DNA from 4 places in the Micromonospora sp. WMMB482 genome. Region 1 is predicted to be linked to each of the others. Evidence: riboswitches for the same ligand, from Rfam matches in the RefSeq annotation. Region 1 holds a riboswitch; each other region holds the start of a gene.
The links. Region 1 has a riboswitch for cyclic di-AMP ahead of KSK32_RS22020 (C39 family peptidase). Riboswitches for the same ligand answer to the same signal wherever they lie in the genome.
Positions count from the first base shown of each region.

Region 1 (5,016 bases):
GGACACCCGCAGGTAGCGGCGGGCCGCCTCGTCCCGGGTGGTGAACCAGGTGACCGGACGGGCCGCCAGCTCCTGCGACTTCGCCAGTTCGGCCGGGGACCAGACCGCCTTGATGCCGAGCCCGACCACCGCGTCGACCGGAAGTCCCCGCTGCCGGGCCGCGAGCGCCAGTGCTACCACCCCGCCGAGCGAGTGCCCGAGCAGCACCAGCCGGTCGTCGGGGCCGAGCCGGACCGGGCCGAGCCCGTCGGCCACGCGCTGGGCCAGGGCTTCGAACGAGTAGCCGGGCAGCGGTGGCGACCAGCCGTGACCCGCGAGGTCGGGGGCGAGCCAGCGGCCGGGCCAGCGGCGCTCCAGCAGCGGCGCCCAGGGCAGCCACACCTCGCCGGTGGCGCCCATGCCGTGCAGGAGAATCAGGTGCCGCTTCCCCGTCGCATCGCCCATTGGCGCAGTCTGCCACCGCCCGCCCCGCCCACGCGAGACCAAACCCCCGCCCCACCCCCTGACGCCCCCCTCGCCCCGGCTCCGGCCGCCCACACTCCGCCCTCCCCGTCGATCTGTGAGTGGGGTTGTCAAGGACTCCCGGCTCCGAGAGATCTTGGTACCAAACGGCCCCCATAGGGGCCCTTTCCTACCAAGATCTCCACCGATCCCACCTCGCGCGCCCGCGCCGCCCCGAACCTCTGCGATCTTGGGGCTGTGGCACCTCCCACATCGGGCGGGCCGGACATGCTGGGCGCCACAAGTCCAAGATCGCGCGCCAAGGGCGCGTGAGGGCAGCCTGAAGGCCGGCACCCCGGGGTGGAGTGCCGGCCTTCGGAGCGTGCGGGACGGTCAGGCGGAGTAGCCGCGGCTGGCGATCCAGTGCGCCAGGTCGATCGTGGTGACCCAGTACGACGGCAGCGACGGGTCGGCCGAGTCGGCGATCCGTACGGTCCGGCCGTCGTCCTTGTAGCCGACCACCGCGACGTAGTGGCCGCCCGGGAACGAGTGCCAGCCGCCGTTGGTGTCGGTGGCGGTACCGGCGACGTTCGCGACGACCCCGCGGCCGTCGTTGATCGCCTCGACCACGTCGGCCTGGAGGCGGTCCATCTGGGCCGGGGTGGCCGAGCCGGGAATCATCCGAGTCCGGTACGGGTTGCCCTTGACCTGCTGGTTGAGCACCCGGGTGGTGTCCTCGGCCGAGTTGGTGCCCATCTCGGTGGTGCCGAGAGGGCCGGCGAGCGCGTCCTGGCTGCGCTCGATGCCGGCGGCGCTGAGCGCGTTGCGCACGGCGGCCGGGCCGCAGTAGAAGTAGTTGATCTGCGCCTGGTAGTCGTAGTCGAGCGACTTGCTCGACGGCGGCTTCGGCTTGGCCTTGGGAGTGGTGTCCGGGTCTGCCGCCGCCTTCGCGGACGGCGAGGCGCTCGGCGACGCGCTGGGCGCGGCGGAGGCGCTCGGCGACGCCTGCGGCACGGCGATCCGGGCCTCGCTGCGGCTGGCGGGCTGCTCGCCGAGGCGGGCGGCGCCGAGATCGGCGACCGCTGCGGTGTTCTCCTGGACCGGGGCGTCGTCACCGGCGGTGGCGACGGTGCCGGCGCCGGCGCCGGCGGCCAGCACGAGCGCGGCGGCCGATCCGGCGATGATCCGGTACGGGCGTTCGGTGACGATCCGTCGCAGCTGACGCTTCAGGTGGTGCTTCACGAAATCCTCCACGGGGCGTGCGGCGCAGGCCGGCCCGGCACGCGGAGGAACTCACACGTGCTGAAGGGCCGGATGGCCGGGGGATCGGGAACGCCCGTGATGCCGGGCGCCCGGGGGGCGGTTTGCCGGTCGCGCGTCAGGCCAGCGCGGGCACCGCGTCGCCGTGGAGGCGGGGGGACGATCGAGGGATGGGCACGAGGGGTACTCCTTCCGTGGCCGCCGACCGGGTTAGCTGACGGATTCGGGCGGGAAGTACGCCCTACCGCGGGCCGTGGCTCGCGGATTCACCCCGATGGTGCTCATGGGTCCCCGGTTCGTGGAACACGATTAGGCGGGTCGGTGCGGCGCCGCCGTCGGCGATCGATTACCGCATCGGACCGCGCCGACACTACCGGCGGGTATGTCCGATGCCAAGCGGTCCCACCTGCGTAAACGTGATCCGCGGTAACGGATTTTCGAACACCCGGTTACTCACTTCGCTCAATGGGACAAGCAGTTTCGACGGCACCGCGCGGCGGAAAGCGGACAGACGGCGACCACCGGGCCGGCGATTGCGCGACTCGATGCCCCGTTCTGCGCACGGCGCCCGTTTCGGTAACGCGGGTGACCGGGCTCACCACATTCCGGGTAACGATTCGGCCGAGACGGCCGTCTCAGCCCACCCGGGCCGGGCGCCACCGGGCGTTGCGGACCGACGCGGGCACCGGCAGAGGGCGCGTCGTCGCGCTCGCGCACGCCGGGGCGGGCCGCAGCGCCACCGCGGCCGCGTACGCCTCGGCGGCGAGCGTCCGGGCCGCTTCGGCGGCCAGTTCCACGTCCCGCCAGGCCGCCCGTTCCCGCGCGTCAGCGATCTCCCATCCGGCGCGGCGCCCGTCCCTGACGGTGCGGGCCAGGATGATCTCCTGCTCGGCCGGGTGCCGGCGCGGATCCCACCCGTTGCGGCGCGCCAGCACGTCGGCGAGCTGACGGGCGGTCAGGTCGTCCCGCCAGTGCGCCGTCATGGCGGCGTGGTGCAGCCAGCGTTCCCGGGCCGCGTACTCCGCAGGGGTGCGTGGCGTGCGCGGGGCGGCCAGCGCGGCGGCCCCGCCCAGGCGGCGGGCCGCGGCGTCCGCCTCGTCGTACGCGGTCCAGGCCCGATCCGCCTCGTCCTGCGCGGCCAGCCACCGCTCGCGGCGGCGACGGGCCGTCTGGGTGGCCCCGGCGGCTGCTACCGCCACCTCCTCGGCGTACCGGATCAGGTCGTCGCGGCGGGCGGCGTCGGGGTCGGCCGGCTCGGGGGCGCCCTCCGGCGCGGGGTCGCGTTCGGGACGGGCGACGAGCGCGGCGAGCAGGCCGAGGGCGAGCAGCAGCAGGAAGGACCAGATGGCGGCGGCCTCGGGCACGGAGATGAGGAAGTGGTACAGAGCGGTCTGCGACATGGTCGGCACCTCACGGGAAGGACCTGGCGGGAGGGCCCGCACGACCTCGCCGGGGCGGGCCTGTGGGAACGGGCCGCCGAGGGCGGGTGCGGGGATGACGTGCGGTGGGTGCGATGAACGGGCGCGGCCCGTGGGCCGGTCAGCGGATGGGCGGGGCCCGCGGGCCGGCCGGTGCGGCGGCCCAGCCGGCCGGGACCGGCTCCGCGACGGCCGGGACGGCCACCCGGGGCGCGGGTGCCGGCGCCCCGGCGGGGCCGGCGTGCCGCTCGGCGACGCGGTCGGCCTCCGGCCGCGCGGCGGTCGAGGCGCCTGCGACGGGGTACGCCGACGCGGCGACCGCCGGAGCCGGGGCGGCAGCGGCGACGCCGGCCGGCAGCGTGGCGGCGCCGAACGAACAGGCGACGACCACGGCGAGACTGGCGAACATCCGGGCGGTCCAGCGCGCCACCCACCACACGGGGCAGGTGAGCGCGATCGGAAGCACGGGTACAAACTACCGCCGATCCCCCACGAACACACCGCCGCACGGCGTGTCGCGGATCGACCGGCAGGCGGTGGCGCGTGTCAGTCCGGGCGACGCCGCCCGGCGTACTCGATGCCCTCGGCCGGGCCGGTGACGGACGTCGCGCCGCCGACGGTGGCCCCGGTGGCGGCAGCCTCGGCGGGCCCGCGCGGAGCCGGCACCGCCGGCGCGCGCGACCCAGCGCGGGCCCGGCGGGACGGGCCGAGCAGGCGCATCATCGGCACCTCCACCCAGCGGTGCAGCGCGGCGGCCAGCGCGAGCGTGACCACCAGGAAGCCGAGCACGGCGACCGGGCCGCGCCAGCCGGGCAGCCCGGTCCCCCAGTACCCGGTGAGCCGCAGCACGGTCACCATGACCAGCACGTGCACCAGATAGAAGGCGAACGAGACCTCACCGAGCCAGACCATCGCCCGGGACCGCCAGGGAGTCGGGCGGCCGCGCACGTCGGCGTCCGCCGCGGCGGCGATGACCAGCAGGTACCCGACAGCGAGCAGGGCCGCCCAGAACTCGGCCGGGATCCACAGCGCGGCGATCACCCAGGTGGCGACGAAGATCCCGGTGGCGGCGGCGAGGTTCGGCCCGCGCCAGCGGTTCCGGCGCATCAGCTCGGCGGCGGCCACGCCCATCCAGAACTCCAGCGACCGGGTCACCGGGAAGATCTGGGTGAACCACCACCGCTGCTCCTCCGGCACCAGGTGCTGGCCGGGCCACAGCGCCAGGATGAGCAGCGGCGCCGCGACCAGCACGGTGCGCAGCACGCCGGTACGGGCCCGGCGCAGCCACGGCACCACGAGCGGCAGGCACAGGTAGAAGGCCAGCTCGCAGGAGAGCGACCAGCTCACGTTGTTGACGCTGTAGAAGTAGCCGCCCAGCGGGATCCACGCCTGGACCAGGAAGAAGTTGGCGATCGCGGCCCACGGCACGACCGGGTCGGCGAACCAGGCCGCGACCGCCAGCGCCGCGACGAACGTCACCACGTGGTTCGGGTAGATCTTGGCGAACCGGCGGCGCAGGAACGTCCACGCGCGCTCCCCGTCCCGGTACGACCAGACCAGCACGAACCCGCTGAGGACGAAGAAGAACTCGACGCCGGACAGGCCCAGGCTGAACGCCTTGTCCACCACCTTCTTCAGGTGCGGCTCGGCGACGATCCCCATGGTGCCGGCGTGGAAGGCGAAGACCAGCAGCGCGGCGACCCACCGCAATCCGGTCAGCGACGGCAGTCGCGGGGCACGGGTGACGGTCGGCGCGCTGGTCATTCCGGGCACCCTACCCCGGGGAACAGGGACGTTCCCGGCGAGCCGACGTCCGCTCGGCTCCGCCGGGGCGGCGGATAGGATTTCCGTTCTGCACGCGCGGGCACCCACCCGGCTCCCGCCCGCACGCCGTGCC
Region 1 covers NZ_JAHOPD010000020.1:4,412,920-4,417,935, reverse strand. The annotation lists gene KSK32_RS22025 (alpha/beta fold hydrolase) at 1-444, opposite strand, end outside; gene KSK32_RS22020 (C39 family peptidase) at 835-1,695, opposite strand; cyclic di-AMP (ydaO/yuaA leader) riboswitch at 1,886-2,027, opposite strand; gene KSK32_RS22015 (hypothetical protein) at 2,337-3,101, opposite strand; gene KSK32_RS22010 (hypothetical protein) at 3,241-3,585, opposite strand; gene KSK32_RS22005 (acyltransferase) at 3,666-4,883, opposite strand.

Region 2 (5,016 bases), 3.7 Mb from region 1:
ACATCGCGCTGCTGGACGAGCTGGACGCGCTGCTCGGCAAGCCGGTGCAGCGGGCCCGGCCCAGGCGCGACCCGTACCAGCTCGCCGGTGGCGTGCGCGAGCTGAGCACGTACGCCGACCGGCAGCGCGCCGCCCGCGCGGCGGCGCGGGAGCGTCCGGCCGACTACCGCGACTACGCGCACGTGGTGGTGGACGAGTCGCAGGACGTCTCGCCGATGCAGTGGCGGATGGTCGGCCGGCGCGGGCGGCTGGCGTCCTGGACCGTGGTCGGTGACCCGGCGCAGACCGCCTGGACCGGCGACCCGCAGGAGCTGGACCGGGCCCGTGACCAGGCGCTGGGCCGGCGCAAGCGGCACCGGTACGAGCTGACCACCAACTACCGCAACTCGGCGGAGATCTTCGCGGTGGCGGCGGCGGAGATCCGCCGCCTCTACCCGGACCTGCCGCTGCCCGACGCGGTGCGGTCCACGGGGGTGCCGCCGGTGGAGCGCACGGTGCCCGCCGCCGACCTGCCGGCGGCCACCGTCGAGGCGGCCGAGACGCTGCTCGGGCAGGTGGAGGGCACGGTCGGCGTGATCACGCCGGTGCCGCGCCGGGACGAGGTGGCCGGCTGGCTGGGCGCGCTCGGCGCGGGCCGGCTCCAGGTGGTGACCAGCCTCCAGGCCAAGGGCATGGAGTACGACGGCGTGGTGCTGGTGGCGCCGGGCGAGATCCGGGCCGACCCCTCGGGCGTGCGCACGCTCTACGTGGCGCTGTCCCGGGCCACCCAGCGCCTCACCACGCTCGACCCGGTGGGGTGAGTCGCCCGGCCGCCACCCGCAGTTCACTTGCACACATAGCGATGTGAACATACATTGGGTCGGGCCGGTACGGGGCAGGAAGGGTGTTGGCGTGGGCGCAGGTCATGACCACAGCGGTGCGGTGGCCAACGCGGCACATCGCCACCGGGGCCGCCTCTGGGCCGCCTTCGCGCTGCTCGCCATCCTGATGGTGGTCGAGGCGGTGGCCGCCTTCACGACCGGCTCGCTGGCGCTGCTCTCCGACGCCGGGCACATGTTCACCGACGTCCTCGGCATCGGCATGGCGCTCGCCGCGATCACCGCCACGCGCCGCGTCGGCACCGATCCGCAGCGCACGTTCGGGCTCTACCGGCTGGAGGTGCTCGCCGCCCTCGCCAACGCCGTGCTGCTCGCCGCCGTCGCCGTCTACGTCCTGGTCGAGGCGGTACGCCGGTTCGGCGAGCCGCCGGAGGTGCTGGCCGGCCCGATGCTCGTGGTGGCGGCGCTCGGCCTGCTCGCCAACATCGCCGCGTTCGCACTGCTGCGCGCCGGGTCGAAGGAGAGCATCAATCTGCGCGGGGCGTACCTGGAGGTGCTCGGCGACCTGCTCGGCTCGCTCGGCGTGATCGCCGCCGCGCTGGTCATCGCGGTGACCGACTGGTGGTGGGCGGACCCGCTGGTCGCCGTCGGCATCGGCCTGTTCATCCTGCCGCGCACCTGGCGGCTCGGCCGGGCCGCGCTGCGCATCCTGGTGCAGGCCGCGCCGGAGCACCTCCAGGTGACCGCCGTGCACGACCGGCTGGCCGCCGTACCCGGCGTGGCCGAGGTGCACGACCTGCACGTCTGGACGCTCACCTCGGGCATGGAGGTGGCCTCGGCGCACCTGACCACCGAGCCGGGCGTGGACCCGGGCGGGGTGCTGGCCGCGGCGCGGGCCGCCCTGCACGAGGACTTCTCCATCGATCACGCCACGTTGCAGGTCGAACCCGGAGCGTCGGCCGGAGTGTGCGGACCGACCGAGTGGTGATTAGGACACACTTAAATCACTGTGGCTAATGTAGTCTTATGCCGGTTTTGCCCCGCCTAGCGGCGTTGCTCCGCGGAGCCGTGCCCGGGCAGCGCCGGTAGTCTCGGTCGCGGCCGCACCCGCGGACGCCACCGGCCCCGGTGGGGCGGCCGTCGCCTAATCGTCCGCAGGGACGAGCCGGGGAACCACGTACGTGGGGTGCATCCGCGTCAGCGGTAGGGATCTTCCGTCCCGAACCCGTCAGCTAACCCGGTCGGCGTTGACGGAAGGACGTGTGAATGCCCCCAGTGGCACCTGTACGACGGACGGCCGCCCGGTTGGCGGCCCTGATCGTCGCGACGCTGGCCCTCGGCGTCGCGACCGTTCCGGTCTCCCCCGCCTCGGCGGCGCCGGCGACCGGCCTGCTCGCCGCCGCTCCCGGCGACGACGAGGGCGGCACGCCCGAACTGCGTGCCCAGCTCGACGCCGCCGGCAAGGGCTGGCTGGAGGCGAAAGCCGCGCTGAACCGGTCGGTGAGCCGGCAGAAGCAGCTCAACGACCAGCTCAAGACAGTCGGCGCCGAACTCGCGGTACGCGACGCCAAGGTCGGCGAGATCGCCGCGGTGGCGTACCGCAACGGCCGCCTGGGCACCGCCGGGGCACTGCTCGGCAGCAGCAGCCCGGAGGGCTTCATGGACCGGGCCGCCGCGCTGGAGCAGGTCGCCGCGAACGAGGACCGTACGCTGCGCGACCTGATCGCCACCCGGGACGAGGCCACCCGCACCCGCGCCCAGCTCGACGGCGAGATCCGCGAGCAGCGCAAGCAGGTGACGGTGATGGCCAAGCGCAAGGAACAGGCCGAGCGCGCCCTGGAGGTGGCCAACGACCGCACCTCGCGCGGCAGCAGCGGCGGTGGCAGCGTCCAGGGCACCTCCAGCAAGAACGCGAAGCCGGCGCCGCGCAACTCGGACGGCTCCTGGCCGTCGGAGTCGTGCAGCGTCAACGACCCGACGCCGGCGAACGGCTGCATCACCCCGCGCACGCTGCACGCGCTGCAACAGGCCAAGGCGGCCGGCTTCACCCGGTACGTCTCGTGTCACCGGCCCAGCGGTTCCGGTGAGCACCCGAAGGGGCGGGCCTGCGACTTCGCCGCGCAGAAGAGCGGCTTCGGCGGTGTGGCCTCCGGCGGTGACCGGACGTACGGCAACAACCTGGCCGCGTACTTCGTGCGCAACGCCGACCCGCTCGCCGTGCTCTACGTGATCTGGTTCAAGCAGATCTGGCTGCCCAGCAGCGGGTGGAAGTCGTACAGCGGCGCCAACGGCGACCCGTCCAGCGACCACACCAACCACGTGCACCTCTCGGTGTACTGACCGCCCCGGACGGGCCGGCCGGATCAGGCCGGCCGGCCCTCCAGGGTCGCTCCGAGACGCGCCGCCAGGCCCAGGTGAGCCGCCCGGGCCTGGCGGAACGCGTACCCGAACAGCGGCGCCGGCGCGGTCAGCGTGATCTCCACGTCGATGCGTACCGTGCCGTCGGGCTCGTCGCGCAGCCGGGTGTGGTTGCGGACCGTCGTCGCGGGCTGCTGCCGCGCCACGGTGACCACCTCGTCCTCGCCCGCGATCAGCACGTCCGCCTGGTACGTGACCGGGAAGTGCAGCGGGCCGAGCTGCAGCCGGTCGGTGATCGCGTAGCTGGCCAGTGCGCCCGGCCGGGCCGGCAGCTTCCGGACCCGGACGATCAGCGGATGCAGCTCGCCCTGGCGACTCAGATCACCTAACAGGGCCACCGCTTCGGCCCGGCTGCACCGGGCCTGCACGGTGTAGCTGAAGCTGTCGCTGCTCTGCAAGCGGGCCCCCTCGCCGTCGTGCGTCGCGACGATCGTCCCGTACCGGCGCCGGACTGGCAACGGGTAGAAGGCCCCCTGGCCGCAGGGGGTGTGAACGGCGCTCAGGCGCCGGGCAGCACCTCGGGCGTGTCGTCGGCGAACCACGGCTCGGGCGCGCCGAACAGGCCGAGCAGGCCGGTCACCCAGAGCTGCCGGTGCACGAACCGGCTCGGCTCGGTGACCACGAGCTTGACGCCGCTGACCTCGCAGGTCTGGAAGCCCGCGACCATGGCGCTGATGCCTACCGAGTCGATGAACGTGACGAGCCGCATGTTCAGCTCGATCCGCGAGGGGCGGCCCTTGGCGAGCACTTCGGCGATCGCTTCCCGCACCTCGTACGCGGTGTCGACGTCGATCTCCCCACGGGGCGCGATCTGGACGACACCACCCGGTCGCACCGACTTCACGATCGACAGGCTCACGCGAGCACCTCCACTCGCCCATGACGGGCGCCTCATCAGTACGCGGGCCGCGACCGAGCGTATTCCTCTCACGGCCCGGTCGCCACCCCCCGGGATGAGCAATTCGCGAACTGGGCACACCTGGGCGTACCCAATCCGGACCTCCGGGTTCCAGTTTCCCCTTCAAGGACGGGTCGCGACCAGCCGTCCGGCCGGTCGGCCCCGCCGATCCGCCGACCAGGGTAGCGGGCGCACGCACGTCCCGTGGGCACCGGTCCCGGCGCGTTCGAGTGGTTCGTCCCGTTCACCGCCCGGTCGCCGTGACCCGGGCGTGGTTTGCCGCGCCCGCCCGCTGGGCACTGCCCGAGACAGTGAACCCGCCGGATGGACACCGGAGTCCGAAGTGGCCGCCGGCCTTCGGCACCCGAGGAGGTAGAACGATGTTCGGATCCAACCTGCTGGACCGCCGGGGCAAGGCCGAGCGGGTCGCCGACCAGGCGTGGCAGCACCTGCTCTCCGCCGTCGGTTCCGCCGGAGACAGCGTGCGCGACGCCACCCGGACCGCACGCCGCGGTTCCTCCGGCCTCGCCGACGACGCCACCGACCTGGTCGGCACCGCCGCGGAAGAGGCACGCCGCCGGGCCGGCCTCGCGTTCGACGCGCTCGCCGGCCGCCGGCCCGCGCTGCCCTGGACGCTGCTGATCGCGGCGGCGCTCGCCGGCGCGGCGATCGGCTGGGCCGCCGGCACCGCCGCACGCGCCGCCGGCAGCCGGGACCGCACCGCGGACGAGATCGAGTTCGTGGACGTCGACCGGCCGAACTCGCCGGCCGGCCTGGACGGCTGAGCGACAGGCGACCCGACACGGTGGCCGCTCCCGGGACTCCCGGGGGCGGCCACCGTGCTGCCTCACCCGGACCGGGTGAGGCCCGCTCACCCGGGGC
Region 2 covers NZ_JAHOPD010000020.1:670,767-675,782, forward strand. The annotation lists gene KSK32_RS03900 (AAA family ATPase) at 1-800, shown strand, start outside; gene KSK32_RS03905 (cation diffusion facilitator family transporter) at 892-1,806, shown strand; cyclic di-AMP (ydaO/yuaA leader) riboswitch at 1,950-2,080, shown strand; gene KSK32_RS03910 (hypothetical protein) at 2,085-3,158, shown strand; gene KSK32_RS03915 (SRPBCC family protein) at 3,182-3,634, opposite strand; gene KSK32_RS03920 (STAS domain-containing protein) at 3,736-4,095, opposite strand; gene KSK32_RS03925 (hypothetical protein) at 4,515-4,919, shown strand.
Region 2: it holds a riboswitch for cyclic di-AMP, as region 1 does, so the genes downstream of both, KSK32_RS03910 (hypothetical protein) here and KSK32_RS22020 (C39 family peptidase) in region 1, are expected to answer to the same signal.

Region 3 (5,016 bases), 1.4 Mb from region 1:
GCGCAGGGCGTTGGTCATCGACCACTCGGCGGCCTTCGCCGCGCCGTACGCGCCGACGCCGGGGAACGTGAACCAGGACAGCGCGGACAGCACGTTCAGGATCGTGCCGCCGCCGTTCGCAGCGATCCGGGGCGCGAACGCCCGTACCACCGACAACGTGCCGAGATAGTGCGTCTCCAGCTCCAGCCGGATCTGTGCGAGGTCGCCGTCGAGCAGGCCGGTGCCGGTGCTCACGCCGGCGTTGTTGACCAGCAGCGTCACGTCACCGGCCCGCTCCGCCGCAGCGGCCACCGACGCGGGGTCGGTGATGTCCAGGCGTACCGCTGTGACGCCGGGCAGGTCCACGGTGTCCGGGTTGCGGGCGCCGGCCCAGACGGTGGCGCCGCGGGCGACGAGTTCGGCGGCCAGGTGCCGGCCGAAGCCGCGGTTGGCGCCGGTGACGAGGGCGGTGCTTCCAGCGATCTTCATGTCTCGCTCCGAGAGGTGGTGGGAAGGGAGGTCAGGCGGACAGCAGGCCCGGTCCGGGCAGGACGGCCAGTTCGCCGGGCGGTACGTCGTGCCCGCCGTCGCAGCGCAGCCGGGCGTGCACCGCCGACCCGCACCCGTCGTGGGCCACCCGGACGGCCGGGCCGGCCGCGTCGGCGGCGTACGTGTCGCCCCACTGCCGCAGCGCGACGAGCACCGGGATCAGGTCGCTGCCCTTGGCCGTGAGCACGTACTCGTCGCGGGTGCGCCGGCCGGGCTCGCGGTAGGGACGCCGGTCGAGCAGCCCGTCGGCGACGAGCTGCTTGAGGCGTGCGGCAGCCACGGGCTCGCTGACGCCGGCCCGCCGGGCGAAGTCGTCGAAGCGGCGGGTGCCGAACGACGCCTCCCGCAGCAGGAGCAGCGTGGTGCGGTTGCCGACCACCTCCAGGGCCCGGGCGATCGAGCAGTTGGCGGTGGACCAGGAGTCACGCTGCGAGAGGAGGTCCGTCATGCCGTCGACGGTACCCCCTGACTTAGGGAATCAGAAGTCAGCTACCTCACAGCTGGCCGGGGAAGAAACCGTGCCGGGCCAGCGGCTCGACGATCTGGTGCTCCTCGTACGACAGGTGCGACAGCAGCGTGTCGGTGAGCAGGTCCACCGCCTCCTGGAGCTGCGTGAAGTCGCCGGGCCGCCGGACCAGCTCCACGAGCGCCCGGTCGACGTTCTCCACCACCCCGTGGATCACCACGTGCTCCTCCTCGAGGCGGTCCAGCACGGCGGCAAGCCCGGCCTCGGAGCGGCGCAGGTGCGGGAAGATCGAGGCGTCCTCCAGCCCGTGGTGCTGGGTGACCATCGTGCAGTAGGCCGCGCAGTACGCCCCGAGCGTCCAGTTGTTCTGCCGCATGGTCATCTCGTTGAGCGCGGCCCGCGCCCGGCCCGGCGAGACCGAGCCCCGCTTGACCTGTTCCAGCAGGTCGCGCACCTGGGCCAGCTCCTGGCGCAGGTGGTCGTGCACGTCCACCAGGTGCTGCCCGGCGGCCTGTCCCCGGGCCGGATAGGCGTGTCCGGCCGGTGGCGGCGGAGCGCTCGGGCGGGTGGACTCGTCCCACGCGCGGCGCGCGCTCAGGCGTACCCCCGGGTCGGGGGTGGGGGTGACGCCGAGCGTGCTCGGGCCGCCGGCGGTGGCCGGCTCGCGGGTGGCCGCGCGGGCGGCCGCGGCGGGCGTGGCGCGCTCGGCGGCGACCAGCTCCCGCACCGCCGGCGCGACCTCCTGACCGAAGATCTGGATCGCGCGCGGCTCGTCGCTGCCGAGGATGAACGTGGTGATGCCGTGCTCCAGCGTCAGTCCGGCCAGTTCCTCCACCCACTGCTCCGGCGGTCCGGCCAGGAAGCCGGCCGACGAGCGGGCGAACGTGCCGGTCACGTTGAGCATGCGGCGGATCGCGGCCGGGTCGCGCCCGGCGGCCGCCGCGCCCTCGTCGACGAGCGCGTTCAGGGCGGGCAGGTCGTCGGGGCCCTCGGGCAGGTACGACAGGGACGGCAGCCAGCCGTCCGCGGCGCGGCCCACCAGGCGCAGCATGCGCGGCTTGTATGCGCCGACCCAGATGCCCACCGGGTGCGCCGGGGCCGGACCGCGCTTGGCGCCGACCATCCGGTAGTGCTCGCCGTCGACGCGGATCATGCCGCGGCGGTCGGTGTCCCAGACCTCGCGGATCACCTGGATCGCCTCGTCGAGGGCCTCGACGGCGGCGCCGGGGGACAGGCGCCGCCCGCCCGCAGCCTCGATCGCGTCCCAGAACGCGCCCGCGCCGAGTCCCAGCTCGACCCGGCCGCCGGTGAGCAGGTCCAGGCTGGCGACGCTGCGGGCCAGCACCACCGGCTGGCGCAGCGGCAGGTTGAGGACGTTTCCGGCCAGGCGGACGCGTTCGGTGGCGGCGGCCACGTAGGACATCAGCGTCCAGGTGTCCAGGAAGCCCGGCTGGTACGGATGGTCCTGGAACGTGACCAGGTCCAGCCCGACCTGCTCGCAGAGCCGGGCCAGCGCCACCACCTGGTCGGGCTGCCCGGCGGCGGGCGTCAGGAAGCCGCCGAAGGTCAGCTCGTGTCCGTGATCGGTCATCCGTCCGCCCTCCCGTGATCTTGCCTGGCCCTGTCACCGTAGCGCCGCCCCCGGTCGCCCGGCCGGGTGAAGAGCGTCACAAGAAGCGGATGATCGTCGCAAATCGCTCCTAGCGTCAGTTGCGTTCGCACAAGCGGACACCGGGGCTGGAAACGCCAAATCCCGCCGCCGGCCCCGGTAACCGAACCTCGCGCGGGAGCGGGGGAACCACACGTTCCACGGTGCATCGGCACCTCGGGGTGAAGCCGCCACCGGCGGCCGGGCTCCTCGGCCCGAACCCGACAGCTCACCTCGTCGGCGTGGAGGAATCCACATGGCAACTGAATACTCAGCCCGAAGCCGCCGTACCGCGCTCGGCGCGGCTCTGGCCGGCGTCGCCGTCGGCGCCGCGACAGTGTTCGGCCCGGCCGCTCCGGCCAGCGCCGGCGTCAACTGGGACGCGGTCGCGCGCTGCGAGTCCGGCGGCAACTGGAAGATCAACACCGGTAACGGCTACTACGGCGGGCTCCAGTTCTCCCGCGCCACCTGGAACGGCTACGGCGGCAGGAAGTACGCCGCCCGCGCCGACCTGGCCAGCCGGTCCGAGCAGATCGCCGTCGCGGAGAAGGTGCTGCGCGGGCAGGGCATCGGCGCGTGGCCCGTCTGCGGCAGGAAGGGTGGCTCGGCGAGCGCCGCGGCGACTCGGTCCGAGCGGGCCACCACGAAGGCGGCACCGAAGAAGGCGGCCCCGAAGCGGGCCGCCGCGCGCAAGGCCACGCCGCAACGGGCCGCGACGAGGGTGTTGCCGCAGCCGTCGTCCGCCGCCGGGACGTACGTGGTCCGGCGCGGGGACACGCTGTCGGAGATCGCCGTCGCGCAGCGCGTCGACGGCGGCTGGCGTGCCCTGCACGAACGCAATCGCGCGGTCGTCGGCGACGACCCGGGCCTGATCTTCCCCGGTCAGCGGCTGCGCCTGCGCTGAGCGGCCCTCGGACGCCCGGCCGGTTCGCCCCGGCCGGGCGTCCGGCCGTCCGCGACACGCCGCGCCGCCCGGTGTCCGCCCTGCTCGCGGCGCCGGGACGCGGCCCTCGGCGGCCGGTGACCGCGATTCGTCGGAGCCGGTTGCTAGGGTCACGATGCTCGGCTAAGACGTGAAGAAAGCGCGGAAATGACCAACGACCCGTTCTCGGCGGCCGCGAGCCTCGACGAGCTGCTGACCCGCACGCAGCAGGCGCTCGCCGCGATGCGCTCCCGGGCCTCGGCGCACACCGACGGCGAGCCGGGCGACCTGCTCCGGGCCGAGGGCACGGCCGCCGGCGGGCGGGTCCGCGCGGTCGCCGTCCAGGGTGGCCGGCTGGACTCCGTGGTGATCGACCCGGAGCTGGCGGGCGTGCCCTTCGACGTCCTCTGCGGACACCTCGTCACCGCCGCCAACGCCGCGCTGTCCGAGCTGGACGCCCAGGTCAGCGCGTCGGCGCGGGCCGACGCCGACGCGCTCGCCGCCCGGCTCGGCGGCGTGGGCGACCAGGCGGAGCTGTTCAGCCGCGCGATGCACGAGGTGGCCGCCCGGATCCACCGCGACCGTGGCGCCGTGTCCCGGGCCGGGCGCCCGGCCGGCGCGGGCACCCACCCCGGCAACCGTGACCTTCGATAGGCCCTGGTCAGGGCGACCGTTGCCGGTGGTGACACGGGCTGCCGTGCACGCGGCGGACGGCGCCGCTGTGGGCCGGCGGCGCAGATCAACGTGAGGCGGCCGGGTCAGCGCGGGCCGCGGGTCCGCGTCGGCGACACGGTGGGCAGCGGTGGCAGCGACGGCGTCAGCGTCGGCCGCGACGTCGGCCGACGGGTCGGGTCCGGGCTCCGGGACGACGACGAAGGACTCGGGCTCGGCGACTCCGACGGCGTCGGCGCGGCGGTGGTCGGCGGCGGTGGCGCCGACCGAGTCGGCTCCGGGTTCTCGCCGGGGAACGCCGGCTGACCGAAGCGGTACTCGTCCGGGTCGAGCTTCATCGCCGCGGTGGCCCGGGTCATGAACTGCCGCCAGATCGGCGCGGCACCGGTCGAGCCGTACACCTCGTAGCTGCCGCCCCTGGTCCGCAGCGGCTTGCCGTCGGTGGTGCCCAGCCAGACGGCCGAGGCGAGCGCGCCGGTCCAGCCGACCATCCAGGTGTGCACGTTCTGCGTGGTGCTCTGCCCGGCCTGCCAGGTGCCGGTCTTGCCGGCGGAGTCCCAGCCGTTGCCCAGCTCGGCGGCCCGCACGCGGCGCAGCGTCCAGTCGAGCTGGTCGATCGCCTCGCGGTCCAGGCCCAGGTCGGTGGTGCGCAGCTGCTCGGTCCACACCTGCTCGTCGTCCTTGCTGACCGACCGGACGAAGTGCGCGTCGGCACGCTTGCCGCCGCCCGCGAACGTCGCCATCCCGTTCGCGTGGTCCTGCACGGTGATGCCGTACTGC
Region 3 covers NZ_JAHOPD010000020.1:5,779,613-5,784,628, reverse strand. The annotation lists gene KSK32_RS28260 (SDR family oxidoreductase) at 1-468, opposite strand, end outside; gene KSK32_RS28255 (helix-turn-helix domain-containing protein) at 500-976, opposite strand; gene KSK32_RS28250 (LLM class flavin-dependent oxidoreductase) at 1,023-2,585, opposite strand; cyclic di-AMP (ydaO/yuaA leader) riboswitch at 2,755-2,900, shown strand; gene KSK32_RS28245 (transglycosylase family protein) at 2,899-3,546, shown strand; gene KSK32_RS28240 (YbaB/EbfC family nucleoid-associated protein) at 3,733-4,218, shown strand; gene KSK32_RS28235 (transglycosylase domain-containing protein) at 4,323-5,016, opposite strand, start outside.
Region 3: it holds a riboswitch for cyclic di-AMP, as region 1 does, so the genes downstream of both, KSK32_RS28245 (transglycosylase family protein) here and KSK32_RS22020 (C39 family peptidase) in region 1, are expected to answer to the same signal.

Region 4 (5,016 bases), 1.4 Mb from region 1:
GTAGACGAGGTGAGGGACATGACGCCGAGCACCCCGGAGCAGGCACTGACCGAGCTGCGTGCCGGTAATCACCGGTTCGTCAGCGGCGCCCCGCAGCATCCGAATCAGGACGCCGGGCACCGGGCGGCGGTCGCCGACGGTCAGCATCCCTTCGCGGTGATCGTCGGCTGCTCCGACTCGCGGCTCGCCGCCGAGATCATCTTCGATCGTGGTCTCGGTGACCTCTTCGTGGTGCGGACGGCCGGGCACACCGCCGGGCCGGAGGTGCTCGGCAGCGTCGAGTACGCGGTCACCGTGCTCGGCACGCCGCTCGTGGTGGTGCTCGGGCACGACTCGTGCGGCGCGGTCCAGGCCGCCCGGGAGGGGGTCCGGACGGGTGCCGCCCCGGTCGGGCACCTGGGCGCGGTGGTGGACGCGGTCTCGCCCAGCCTGCTGCGCGCCGCCCGCCATGGCGTCGACGACCTCGACGGCATCATCGACGTGCACATCGCGCAGACCGTGGAGACGCTGCTGGCCCGGTCCGCCGTACTGGCCGAGCGGGTGGCGGCCGGGCGGTGCACGGTGGTGGGCATGTCGTACCGGCTCGCCGGCGGCGAGGTGCGGACCGTGGCGCAGTCCCCGGCCCCGCTGCCCGCTCCGGCGGCGCCCGCCGATCCGGCGCTGGCCGGCTGACCCCTAGGGCGACGAGAAGGGGCCGCCCGAGGGCGGCCCCTTCGCTGTGTCCGAATCAGAGCAGCGACATGTGAACGTGGTCGGTGTGGTTCGACGGTCCGCTGTACGAACTCCAGCCGGTGGCCGGGAACCAGATCTGCCGGTTCCAGATGACGTAGTAGATGCCCAGCCGGTCGGCGTTGCGGATGAGGAAGGCGGCGACCTCGTTGCCGTACCGGCGGGTGTCGTTGTTGTGCCATGGCGCGAAGCCGCTGTTCTGGAGCGACCAGTCGCACGCCTTGCCCTTGGGGTGCTCCCACGGCCCGCCGGGCCGGTAGCAGCCCACGAAGCGCTTGAAGCCCGCGCGGCGTACCTCCTTGTACGCGTGCAGCGTGCGCGGGGTGACGCAGCCCGAGGTGGTCGGGTCGTCCTCGCTGCACGACTCGGCCTTCCAGCCGCCGTCGGCGGTGCGGCCGGGGGCGATCTTGGCGACCGGTGAGGTGGCGGAGACCAGGCCGCCGGTGAAGCCGAGACCGCCGACGAGCTTCAGCGCGCGCTCGGCCTGCACCTTCTCGCGCTCCATCGCGTTCTTCTGCTTCTCCTGCTCGCGTACCTCGGCGTCGAGCGCGATCTTGGCCTGCTCGGCGCGGGTCTTGACCGCGTTGATCGCGGCCAGGCGCTGCGCGTTGAGGAGGTTCAGCTCGTCCAGGGCGTTGACCCGGCGGACGAACGAATCGGGCGAGTTGCTCTCCAGGAGCATGGCCATCGCGCCCATCCGGCCGGTCCGGTAGGACTGGGCGGCGAGCTGGTTGACCTGCGGGCTGAGCGCGTCGAGTTCGGCCTGTGCCGTCTTCACCTCGGCCGCCAGCCGCCGCTGGCGGTCCTGCGACTTGGCCAGCTTCGCCTTGGCCTGGAGGAAGTTGCGGTTGGCGGCGTCGATCGCCTCGGTGATGAGCGGCGGTTCGCCGTCCTCCTCGTGGCCCGAGGGGGTGCCGGGGGCCGCCGCGGTGGGGGCCGCGGTCGCCGGGGTCGGCCCGGCCAGCACGGCCAGCGAGGCCAGCACGGCCACCACGGGTGTCAGCCAGCGGCGCAGGGGTGCCGTCACAATGTTCCCTTCCGTCGGCCGCCGACCGGGTTAGCTGACGGGTTCGGGACGGAAGTGGCCCCTACCGCTGTCGCGGATTCACCCCATGTACCTGGTTCCCCGGCTCGCCCGCGGGCGATTGGGCGGCGGCACCGCTGGCGCCGGTGCGCGCCTTCGGCGGTGACCGGCAGCGAGGTTACCTGACAGCACTCCTGAGGATCTACGTCCGGAAGCCGACCAATAGCGAGATTTCGCCGTGGCGCACCGTGACCAGCGTCGCGTTTGAAATCGATGGTCACGCTGCGGAGTGTCACCATGCGGCCTCCGTGCTCTTCCCGCCGCCGAGCGCCTCCAGCGCGTCCTCCCGTCGGGTCGGCGGCCGGGGCGCGGGTGGCGCCGGTTCCGCGCCGCGCGAGCGTCGTCCGGCGGTGGTCACGATCGCGGCCAGTCCGGTCGTCAGCGGTACGGCGGCGATCAGGCCGAGCGTGGCCACCGCGCTGCGGACGATCTCCTGGGCGAGGAACTCGCTGGTGAGGATCTGGCTGACCGGGCGGGAGTCGGCGACCAGCAGGAGCAGCAGCGGCAGCGACGCGCCCGCGTACGCCAGCACGATGGTGTTGACGGTGGACGCGATGTGGGCCCGGCCGACCCGGGTCGCGGCCCGGTAGAGCTGCCGCCGGGACAGGCCCGGGTTGGCGTGTGCCAGTTCGGTGACGGTGGCCGCCTGGGTGACTGTGACGTCGTCCAGCACGCCCAGCGAGCCGATGATGATGCCGGCCAGCAGCAGCCCGTGCAGGTCCACGTCGGCCCGGAACATGGACAGCGTGGTGGCGTCCTCGCTGCCGAAGCCGGTCAGGTGGGTGGCGGACGTGGCGAGCAGGCCGAGCACGCCGGTGACCACCAGGCTGCCGAGCGTGCCGAGCACCGCCACCGACGTCTGCGCGGTGATCCCGTGGGTCAGGTAGAGCACCACGAACATGATCAGCGCGGCGCCCACGATCGCCACCAGCAGCGGCGGCTGGCCGGACCCGATGCCCGGCAGCACGAAGCCGAGCAGGATGGCGAAGCTGGCCACCAGGCCGCCGAGCGCGGCGAGCCCGCGCCAGCGGCCGAATGCCACGATCGCGGCGGCGAACAGCACCATCAGCCAGATCAGCGGCGTACCGCGCTGGTGCTCGGCGATGTTGTAGGACTTCACCGTCGGGTCGGCCGGGTCGGTCAGCTCGACCAGGACGACCTCGTCGCCGACCGCGACCCGGGGCGCGCCCGGCCCGGCCGGGATCGGCATCTCGACCTGCCGGCCCGCGTCCGGGCCCTGCTCGGCGGTGACGGTCACGGTGCCGCAGGGGCCACCTCCACCGTCCGGGGCCTCCGGGGCCTCCGGGGCCTCCGGGGTCGGCGGGCAGGGCTCGGTGACCACCCGGGTCACGGTGCCGTGGTAGCGGGGGACGTCCGCGCCGCCGAACGGCTCCCGGTCCTGCCGGGGCCAGAGGACCAGCGCCGCGATCACGGTGAGCGCGAACAGCGGCACCACCACGGCGACGAGCAGCCGTCGTACGCCCGGCGGCGCGGCGGGTGCGGGGCGGGTGTGGTCGGCACCCATGGCGTCTCTCCCAACGGTCGCGGCGACGCCTGGTCCGCCGGACCGGCCTGGTCAGCCGGCCGGCGCGGACGTGTCGACCACGTCCGGGGCGTCGCCCGGCCATGGTAGGCAGCCCGGCTCGCCCGCTCCGGCAGGACGGGCCCGGGACGCGGCGGGTGGCCGCTCAGCCGCGCTTCATCAGGCGGCCGACGGCCGCCATCATCTCGGTCGCCATCTCGTCGGCCCGGCCCTCGGCGGCGCCCTCGTGCATGCAGTGCCGGGCGTGGCCGTCGAGCAGGCCCAGGCCGACCTTGTCCAGCGCCGCCTGGATGGCCGAGATCTGCGTCAGCACGTCGATGCAGTAGCGGTCCTCCTCGACCATCTTCTCGATGCCACGGACCTGGCCCTCGATCCGGCGGAGCCGGGCGAGGAGTTGGTCCTTGCTGGCGGTGTAGCCCCGGGTCGGGCTGGACGGCGCGGTCATGACACCGAGGATAGCGTACCCCTCGGGGGTATGTTAACGTTCGATCCGTACCCCTAGGGGGTATCAGATCGGAGGGCGAGATGGAGACCACCTACCAGGTGAGCGGCATGACCTGCGGGCACTGCGTCAACTCGGTGAGCACCGAGCTGAGCGCGCTACCGGGCGTCACCGACGTCCAGGTCGACCTGGCCGGCGGCCGGGTCACCGTCACCAGTCAGAAGCCGCTGGACGCGGACGCGGTCCGCGCGGCGGTCGACGAGGCCGGTTACGACCTCGTCGGTGCGTGACGGGTCCGGCGGACCCGCAGAAACCGAGGAGACACCATGAACACGGCGACGAAGCTCAGCGGCTTCGCCCTCGGCCTCGTGGCGGTGTTCGGCGCGGCGTACGGGATCGGCACCCTGGCCGATCCCGTCACACCGGCCGCCGAGAACCGCCACGACGACAGCGGCAGCGACCACGGGGCCGGCGGCGCCGGCCACGGTGACGAGGGCGGGGCCTCCGCACACCTGCCCGGCGGGCTGCTCGTCTCCGAACGCGGCTACACGTTCCAGCCCGCCACCGCCCCGGCCGGGCAGTTCGCCTTCCGGATCACCGGCCCGGACGGCGCGCCGGTCACCCGCTTCGAGGTGGCCCACGACAAGCGCATGCACCTGATCGTCGCCCGCCGGGACCTGTCCGGGTTCCGGCACGTCCACCCGGAGATGACCGGCGACGGCACCTGGCAGGTCGCCTCGCCGCTCGGCGGCCCCGGCGTCTGGCGGGCGTTCGCCGACTTCACCCCCGAAGGCGGCGACCCGCTGACCCTCGGCCTGGATGTCACGGTCCCCGGCGAGCTGACCGCCCGGCCGCTGCCGACGCCGGCGACCAGCACCACAGTCGACGGCTACACGGTCACCCTGACCGGCACTCCGGAACCGGGCCGCACCAGCCGGCTCACGCTCTCCGTCAGCCGCGACGGGCGGCCGGTCACCGACCTCGCGCCCTACCTCGGCGCGTACGGGCACCTGGTGGCGCTGCGGCAGGGCGACCTGGCGTACCTGCACGTGCACCCGGAGGGCACGCCCGGCGACGGGCGCACACCGGCCGGTCCGGCGATCACGTTCGCCGCCGAGGTGCCCTCGGCCGGGGCGTACCGTCTCTACCTGGACTTCCGGCACGGCGACGCGGTGCACACCGCCGAGTTCACCGTCCTCGCCGGCGACCGGACCGCGC
Region 4 covers NZ_JAHOPD010000020.1:2,970,590-2,975,605, forward strand. The annotation lists gene KSK32_RS15075 (carbonic anhydrase) at 19-672, shown strand; gene KSK32_RS15080 (hypothetical protein) at 728-1,756, opposite strand; cyclic di-AMP (ydaO/yuaA leader) riboswitch at 1,760-1,891, opposite strand; gene KSK32_RS15085 (YibE/F family protein) at 2,046-3,338, opposite strand; gene KSK32_RS15090 (metal-sensitive transcriptional regulator) at 3,502-3,801, opposite strand; gene KSK32_RS15095 (heavy-metal-associated domain-containing protein) at 3,882-4,088, shown strand; gene KSK32_RS15100 (hypothetical protein) at 4,125-5,016, shown strand, end outside.
Region 4: it holds a riboswitch for cyclic di-AMP, as region 1 does, so the genes downstream of both, KSK32_RS15080 (hypothetical protein) here and KSK32_RS22020 (C39 family peptidase) in region 1, are expected to answer to the same signal.